DNA from 4 places in the Lysinibacillus sp. G4S2 genome. Region 3 is predicted to be linked to each of the others. Evidence: riboswitches for the same ligand, from Rfam matches in the RefSeq annotation. Region 3 holds a riboswitch; each other region holds the start of a gene.
What was found. A riboswitch is a leader RNA that binds a small molecule or an ion and turns the genes downstream of it on or off. The one in region 3 is predicted to bind S-adenosylmethionine.

Region 1 (2,203 bases), 720 kb from region 3:
AAACATTTCCTCGTTAATTTCACCATCTTCTATTAGTTCTGGTTCTGGTTCTGGTTCTGGTTCTGGTTCTGGTTCTGGTTCTGGTTCTGGTTCTGGTTCTGGTTCTGGTTCTGGTTCTGGTTCTAAGCTACCTTCGTTAATAAAGCTGTCAAACAAGCTAGCCCAAGTTTCTGGGCAAGGAAATAAGTAAGCCAGATTTCCTTGTCCACTTTCTTTAAAGGCTGAATATTTTTCTGGACGATCAGATTGCATATCTTCCCAAACATCTTTTATCATTATTGGTTGTTCTAAAATTGTGTAATCTACATCTACCCTATATCCCTCATTTGACCATAGTTTTTTCACCTTAAGCTCTTGAGGTTGTTCTGCAATATAACAATCTGAAAGTGCTATGCCTACTGCACGAATTGCTTGATCGTAACAACTGTAAATTTTATTACCAGTCCTAATTGTAGCCATTCGTTCATATGCATGCTTTCGATTTCCGTTTTTATCCTTTTGTGGAGACCACATATATCCCCCGCTAATTTCCTCTTTATGTGACTTATTTTGCATTACAATAAAATTACCCATATATTCACCCTTAGTTTCAGAAAACGTTCCATTTCATTTTTAACATTATTTAAATATTGTAATTTCACTATAATTTATGATTATTATATTGTCAAAAAGTTCATTAATAGTAAATAATATCGTGTTTATAATTAGGCTCAATTAGTAATTTTCTTATACTCAATATATATAATTTTCACAAGATGATTACGTGCAGTTCGTTTTAGTTACGAGAGATTATAGACACTATTTTACGAAAAATTTAAAGCTCCTCTTTTTTTACCTTAGGTAGTCTTAAAGCTGACTTTTTTGAGAAAACGAACTTTTATGTCGTTTTGAAATACAGTTTGATTAAAAATAAGTTGCAAATATAGATGTTTTATTATAATATTTTATTATTGTGCAAAAAAATAATATATTTTTCTTCTTATCAAGAGAGATGGAGGGACTGGCCCTATGAGATCTCGGCAGCGGAACTTAGTAATTAAGTTACTGTGCCAAATCCAGCAAGCAATGGCTTGATAGATAAGAGGAGTGTTTTATAAATATAAGACCTCTTCTTGTTATTTCAAGAAGAGGTCTTTTTTTAGAAAAAAATGGACAAGGACGTATCCATTTTAATTTTTGGAGGTTGAACAATGAAGAAAGAGAATCCATGGGCACTGATCCCATTTGTTGTTTTTTTAATTTTATTTATTGGTTCAGGGGTTATTACAGGTGATTTTTATGCCTTTCCTGTCATTGTAGCCATTTCCATTTCGGGTGCTGTGGCTCTGGCGATGAATCGAAAAGAGTCGTTTTCGCGAAAGGTTGATATTTTTTGCAAAGGCGCAGGAAATTTAAATGTCATGATGATGGTTGTTATTTTTCTCTTGGCTGGAGCCTTTTCAGCAGTAGCAAAAGGCATGGGGGCAGTGGACTCCACTGTTAATTTTGCTTTATCGGTCATTCCGCCAAACCTACTTGTCGTAGGCTTGTTCATCATTGCCTGCTTTATCTCCCTATCAATGGGTACATCTGTGGGAACGATTGTTGCACTGGCGCCAATTGGAGTTGGAATAAGCGAGCATATCGAACTTTCCATGGCTTTAGTAATGGCAGCGATTGTTGGCGGTTCGATGTTTGGCGATAATTTATCCATTATTTCAGATACGACAATTACTGCCGTTCGTTCACAAGGCGCACAAATGAAGGATAAATTTAAGGTGAATTTTTGGATTGTGTTGCCGGCAGCTATTATAACGAGCATTATTTTAGGGGTTATCACAATGGGTGAAACGGCACAAGTAGAGCATTTAAGCTATAGTTGGGTAAAAATTGTTCCTTATGTTTTGGTTATTATTTTAGCGTTAGCAGGAATGAATGTTTTCCTTGTTCTGACATTGGGCATTGTTCTCGCCGGGGCTGTTGGTTTAGCGGATGGTAGCTATCATTTGATGAGCCTTATGCAAACGATTGGCGAAGGAATGTCAGGCATGTATGAAATGGCATTTCTTGCGATATTAATAGCTGGAATGGTAGAGGTTATTAAGTTTAACGGAGGAATTGACTTCCTACTTCACCTTGCAACACGAAGAATTAAATCGAAAAAGGGTGCTGAATTTGGGATTGCCGGCCTTGTGGGCTTAACAAATTTATCTACGGCCAATAA
Region 2 (2,203 bases), 4.8 Mb from region 3:
ATGATTGATGCAGTTCCTTTACCGCCATTGAAGCCCATGTGAAATGGAAAATTATGACCTAGGATGACACCAGCAGCTATAATATAGCTTAAGAACCAAACTTGTACTTCTGTTAAATGTGTTGCATCTGCTAGATAGAAATGGGCACCTATAATAGCTGCTACACCTTTACCGATATCGATAAGTGCAACTAATACGCCGTATTTCCATCCAAGGGAAAGTGTTGCATTGGAAGCACCTGCATTGCCATGCCCAGTCTTTTTTAAATCTACCCCGGATAAAAACTGCGCTACTTTAGAGCCGTGGATACAGCCAATTAAATAACCAACAAGTAGAAAAATGATAACGGCTTTTACCATAAAAGTCCTCCTTTCAAAATAAATAGGCTCATCACCATAACGTGGGATTGATTTCCGTGCCGGCTGGGCGCATTGTAGCTGACGCTTCGCTTTCGCACAGATAAACAATGCGTCCAGATTTTTGAATTGTGCCCGCACAATTCATTCCACTTTCAGGGGTGGGGCTCTTCTACTGAATGAAGATAAATGGCATACGTTTTAACAAATTTCATCCCAAACTTTTGGTGATAAACCAATAAATACTAAAATAGTGTATGCGTTCGTAATACGTATATAAGCAGACAGAAGTTTCGGAAAAAATAAAATTTTAGTGTTGACAGAAAAAAAGTCTATGTTTATACTGTGTAACAACGATGGAAATTGAATCTCATACTCTTATCAAGAGCGGCGGAGGGATAGGCCCTATGATGCCCGGCAACCAGTAAGTGACGAACTTGCTAAGGTGCTAATTCCTACAGATTCTTACTTGGATCTGGCAGATAAGGGGAGGAAAACTTGCAACCGCAACCCTCTTCTTACTGAAGAGGGTTTTTGTTTTCTACTGAAAAAATCCTCCTCATCTCCGGTACCATCGTAAAAAAATAACCATTTGGAGGTATATAATGACAAATTTTAAACCAGAAACATTGCTGTTACACGGTGGCCAGGAGCCAGACCCGGTAACAGGATCTCGTACAGTGCCCGTATATCGCTCAACGGCATTCGTTTTTAAAGACACTGCTCATGCGCAACGTCTTTTTGCCTTAGAGGAAGCTGGCAATATTTACACACGAATTACAAACCCAACTGTAGATGTTTTTGAAAAACGCGTCGCTTTATTAGAAGGCGGTACAGCAGCGGTAGCACTTTCATCTGGTGCAGCAGCTATTGCATTTTCAATTTTAAATCTTGCAGGGGCAGGGGATGAAATTGTCGCAGCTAGCTCTTTATATGGAGGTACTTATAACTTATTTGCCAATACACTACCAAACTACGGTATTAAAACGAATTTTGTAGATGAAACAAATCCAGAAAATTTCCGAGCAGCTATTACTGATAAAACAAAAGCGGTGTTCGCTGAAATTTACGGTAACCCAAGTTTAAAAGTGCTAGACATCGAAGCAGTAGCGAATATAGCACATGAAAACGGCTTACCATTAATTATTGATAGCACATTTGCTTCACCATATGGCTCTACACCAATTGACTACGGTGCAGATATCGTCGTTCATTCCGCAACAAAATGGATTGGCGGACATGGTACAACTTTAGGCGGCGTTGTAGTAGATGCAGGAAAGTTTGATTGGACTCGTGGACGTTTCCCAGGCTTTACTGAGCCAGATGCTTCTTATCACGGTTTGCGTTATGGTATTGACACAGCAGAGGCTGCATTTGCCACAAAACTGCGTGTACAATTACTACGCGACTTTGGACCAACGTTGAGTGCAGATGCAGCATTTAATTTATTACAAGGTTTAGAAACGCTTCATTTGCGTATTCCAAAACACAATGAAAATGCATTGGCAGTAGCTGAATATTTACGAAACCACCCATCTGTGGAATATGTAAATTACAATGGCTTAGAAGATTTTCCTACTCATGATTTAGCAAAAAAATATTTGAGAAATGGCTTCGGTTCAGTGCTTACATTCGGTATTAAAGGTGGACGTGAAGCAGGGCGTAAACTAATTGATAGTGTGAAATTATTCTCGCACGTAGCAAATGTAGGGGATGCCAAATCATTAATTATTCATCCGGCATCTACTACGCATCAGCAACTATCAGCTGAAGAGTTAATCCAAACTGGCGTAACCGAGTCGCTCATTCGCTTATCAATCGGTTTAGAGGCAGTAGAGGACATTATT
Region 3 (2,203 bases):
CAAAAAAAGGAATTCGCCTAAATAAAAAGGGTCTGATTCAATACCTATCATGGTTTGATTCAGACCTTTTGTTATATTTAAGGCAATATTGCAAATGAACGCACAGGGAATCCAGAGGCTTTTTCAGGCTTTGGTACAATATTGAATATAGCAGCACCTTTTGGAGGTAGCTTATCCAAATTTGTCATAAGCTCAATTTGGTAAGTATCTTGTTCAAGTACAAAATATTCGCCGTCTAGCTTACTGTTTTTGCGAAAATCAGCTGCTGAATCCGTATCAAAAGTTTCGTGACCAATAGCACTTATTTTTCGTTCGTTGAATAAAAATTGTAACGCCTCTAAACCCCAGCCAGGAATATGATTATGACCATCAGCATCTTTGTTGCTGAAAGCCTCCTTATCTGGCCAACGCTTACTCCAATCGGTACGAAGCGCAACAAAGGTACCTGCTTCAATTTCTCCATATTCAGCCTCAAAGTCAAGAATATCTTGGATACTTAATGTGTAGTCGTTATTCAATTCGGCTTCCTTAGATTTATCAATAACGATTAGTGGTAGGACTAGTTCTTTTAACGCCAATTCATCTAAATAGCGTGTATCTCGCACAAAATGGATAGGTGGATCGATATGTGTTCCATATTGCCCAGGGAAAGAGAATTGCTGCGCAAAGAAGCCATCATCATGGGAAAATAATGTTTCAAATTTTGCATCATCAAACATAAAGAAATGAGGCGAATTAGGACCAAATGTATGTGTTAAATCAACCCATTCTTTAGATTTTAATAGTTGAATTGCTTGTAAAAGTTCATTTGCCATAATATTTTCCTGCTTTCTTTTAATTATTTTTGGGTGCTTAGACTTTACTTACTAGCGGCAATAAAAAAGAGCCCTCCTTGTAGAAGAGGACTCTTGTGCAAAGCAACTTAGTAAGTCTTCTCATCTTCAAGGCCGATTTCGCCAATTGGAATTAGCACCATACCTATAGGCTGGTTGCTGAGACATCATAGGGCCAATCCCTCCGTCTCTCTTGATAAGAAAAGATAATATAAGAATTTTCAGAAATATATTACGAATACTTTAGCATATTTATTTATAGTTTACAAGTTCAATAGGGATGCATGGTTAAAAGATTTTCCAGAATTAATAATTTTGCTATTGCTGCAAATATTGTTTGCCTATATTTAAATAGATAATACGATTACATACGTAAACATAGGGGTAGCCTTTGTATTTAGATTAAAATCCCGTTTCACATATGAGAAAAGCCTCGTTGTTGAATCTCAATCGCTAGGTTTAAATAGACAATACATAGATCCCACTCATTAGTTGAATTTCACCAACTCAAATTTACGGTTAGCTTACAACAGTCGCTATCAGTAAATATTATTCGAATTCCATCTGGTGTATAGTTAGTTTCGAATTTTATGGTAATGCCTGTTGATGCAATTAATTTTTCAACCTCTGTTTTATTTGACAACTGTGCCGCGTCCATAAGATCATGTGCAAATTGCTCTGATTCATCAATTTTATCCGTCAGTAATTGTGCTTGCTGCATAATAGCTTTGATCCGTTTCGCAGAAGACTTTAATTTAGTTATATTGATGGTTGGAAATGGGCTACGATTTGTTGAGTTTGTAGGCATCACTAAATGTCTAGAAGGTTGGAGTGTGGCTGGTTGATTTGCCATTGCCCATGCCCATGTTGGATAATAATTAGGATAGACAAAATACGGATAAGGATTGTAATACAACTAAAATTCCTCCTATCCTATAGTTGATACCTTATCTTATGTACAACAAAGACTTTCGGTGTTAATGGTTGATGCTTGGCAAAAGGGGAGCAAGTGGTGCGATGACCCAATCGGAAGCCATTAGTTCGTCCAATTTATTCACAGAAGGAGTTATCAAGATGGATGTTCGTGAATACATAAAAAATGGTTTTGAAGTTTACTACGAGCGCTATAATCAGATTTCGGAAGATGGATTTTGCAGATGGATGCGTCCAGATGTTCCTGATGAGATGAAATTAGCGGATACTGATGAAGAATGGTCAAGATGGAAGATGGTCCCTTCTATAGTAAGCGAAGATGATATTCAAGCTTTAGAAAAAGAGTTTGGACTTAAATTTCCTGAATGGTATAAAGCCTTTATTTCAACGTATCATCATTATTTTGATGTCATACCCGAACAAAGTATTGAAGAGCC
Region 4 (2,203 bases), 300 kb from region 3:
ATGATTTAACAATGCCAAATGAAAGATTTACAAAGGAAAGCTCTATTGGGGAATTTTTAACATATTATTTAGGTGAGGAGCTTGTTCAAAACCAAATAGCACCAGTACTTGCAGGTGTATATTCGGGAGATTTAAATCAACTTTCTATTGCTTCCACTTTACCGTATTTAATCGATTATAAAAATGAATACGGTAGTATTATTAAAGGTTTCGATGCAAACAGAGAGCAGTTTGCGAAAGCCGCAAATAAAAAATTTATTTCATTTAAAAATGGTTTATCGTCATTAATTGATCGACTTGAAGAAACATTAACGGATGTAGAAATTATTAAAGGAATTGCTACGACAAGTGTTAAAAAGCAGGAGAATCAATACTCGGTTACATTAGCAAACGATAAATTGATTGAAGCAGATCATATTGTTTTGGCACTTCCTAATGACTCAGTACAAAACTTGTTGCAAGATGAATCATTGAACGGCTATTTTGAACAATTCAATACTGCATCAGCCATTACGATTTACTTAGGATTTGATGTACCTGACCATAGATTACCAGCAGATGGAACAGGTTATATTGTTTCGCATAATTCTGATGTTATATGTAATGCAGCAACGTGGACAAGTCGCAAGTGGAAACACACTTCTGCAGAAGGAAAATTACTTGTGCGACTTTTTTATAAAAGCATTAACCCTGCGTATGAGAGATTGCGTATGATGACAGATGAAGAGTTAGCAGCTGTTGCTCTAGAGGATGTAAGAAAAAGCTTAGGCATTGAGGAAAAACCAACTGTTGTCGATGTAACAAAATGGATTGACCAAATGCCGAAGTATGATTTGGCACATCGTGAAGCGTTGCAAGGTCTAGTGCGAGAGCTTGAGAACAACTATCCAAATCTATCAATAGCGGGATGTTCTTATTTTGGAGTAGGCATAGGTGCTTGTATTCAAAACGGGAAAAAAATTGGCGAGGAACTTGCTGAAAAACTATTGTAATTGCTTAATAAAATCAAAATATAATGTTTTTTTAGTAGAAAATATCTTTTGTTCAGTGAAATAGTCTTGACTCAATCGTTCGTAAACGATATGATTCTTTTAATTATTTAAAAAATTCATAATACATTCTTATCAAGAGAAGCTGAGGGACTGGCCCTATGAAGCTTCAGCAACCAACTTTTTGTCAGGTGCTAAATCCAGAAGACCTATGTGTCGAAGATGAGAAGGAAAAACAATTACGAAACGTAAAAGCCTTCTTTTTTTGAAAGAAGGCTTTTTTATTTTAGAGATAAGGGAAGAGAGGCTAGTTTTATGGGATTGCTTGAAAAGTTAAAAACGAATGTTCTTACAGCAGATGGTGCAATTGGTACGCTTTTATACGGCTATGGCTTGGAGTACTGCCATGAGGAAATGAATGTTCAGAGACCGGAATTAATTGAAAAGATTCATAGAGAATATATAGCAGCTGGAGCCGATATTATTCAAACGAACACATACGGAGCTAATGCCATAAAATTAGCCCGCTATGGATTAGAATCACGAGTGCAGCAGTTTAATGAAGCCGCTATTACGATTGCTAAACGAGCGGCAGCAGATGGTGGACAATTTGTTTTGGGTACTATTGGAGGAATCCGTGGTATTCGAAAGAGTGATGCAACGTTAGAGGAAATTTTAGCAACGGTTGAAGAGCAAGCAACGGTTCTACTTGCAGGAAATCCAGATGGTCTTTTACTTGAAACATATTATGATTTTGAAGAGCTGGCAGCAACTTTAACAATGCTACGAGCTAAAACAAAATTACCGATTATTGCTCAAGTTTCTATGCATGAACCAGGAGTTTTGCAAAATGGAATGAGTTTAAATAACGCTTTACATGAACTTGAAGCGCTAGGTGCTGATATCGTAGGTGTTAACTGTCGCTTAGGTCCACACCATACTATTCAAGCATTTGAAGGTGTAGAGCTTCCTGAAAAAGCATTTATGTCAGCGTATCCGAATGCATCGCTACTTGATTTAGAGGATGGCCGTGTCGTTTATGAATCAGAGGCAGATTATTTTGGGCGAGCAGCTGTAGCACTTCGTGATCAGGGGGTGCGTTTAATCGGTGGCTGCTGTGGTACGACACCAAAGCATATTGCTGCAGTGAAAAAGTACTTAGAGGAGCTATCTCCAGTAGAGGAAAAGTACGCGAAGCCAGAAAAAGTAGAGGT

Region 1: linked by a shared signal. The riboswitch ahead of QUF91_RS22810 (Na+/H+ antiporter NhaC family protein) and the one ahead of QUF91_RS26450 (cyclase family protein) in region 3 are both predicted to bind S-adenosylmethionine.
Region 2: linked by a shared signal. The riboswitch ahead of QUF91_RS02430 (O-acetylhomoserine aminocarboxypropyltransferase/cysteine synthase family protein) and the one ahead of QUF91_RS26450 (cyclase family protein) in region 3 are both predicted to bind S-adenosylmethionine.
Region 4: linked by a shared signal. The riboswitch ahead of QUF91_RS24975 (bifunctional homocysteine S-methyltransferase/methylenetetrahydrofolate reductase) and the one ahead of QUF91_RS26450 (cyclase family protein) in region 3 are both predicted to bind S-adenosylmethionine.

What each region holds. Positions count from the first base shown of each region.
Region 1 is NZ_JAUCFJ010000002.1:4,468,328-4,470,530, forward strand. Features, by position in the region: gene QUF91_RS22805 (protein NO VEIN domain-containing protein) at 1-573, opposite strand, end outside; SAM riboswitch class I at 977-1,084, shown strand; gene QUF91_RS22810 (Na+/H+ antiporter NhaC family protein) at 1,191-2,203, shown strand, end outside.
Region 2 is NZ_JAUCFJ010000002.1:423,478-425,680, forward strand. Features, by position in the region: gene QUF91_RS02425 (glycerol-3-phosphate acyltransferase) at 1-359, opposite strand, end outside; SAM riboswitch class I at 732-845, shown strand; gene QUF91_RS02430 (O-acetylhomoserine aminocarboxypropyltransferase/cysteine synthase family protein) at 962-2,203, shown strand, end outside.
Region 3 is NZ_JAUCFJ010000002.1:5,191,156-5,193,358, reverse strand. Features, by position in the region: gene QUF91_RS26455 (DedA family protein) at 1-25, shown strand, start outside; gene QUF91_RS26450 (cyclase family protein) at 78-815, opposite strand; SAM riboswitch class I at 933-1,036, opposite strand; gene QUF91_RS26445 (YuzC family spore coat inner layer protein) at 1,333-1,749, opposite strand; gene QUF91_RS26440 (SMI1/KNR4 family protein) at 1,908-2,203, shown strand, end outside.
Region 4 is NZ_JAUCFJ010000002.1:4,894,915-4,897,117, reverse strand. Features, by position in the region: gene QUF91_RS24980 (protoporphyrinogen oxidase) at 1-992, shown strand, start outside; SAM riboswitch class I at 1,119-1,218, shown strand; gene QUF91_RS24975 (bifunctional homocysteine S-methyltransferase/methylenetetrahydrofolate reductase) at 1,305-2,203, shown strand, end outside.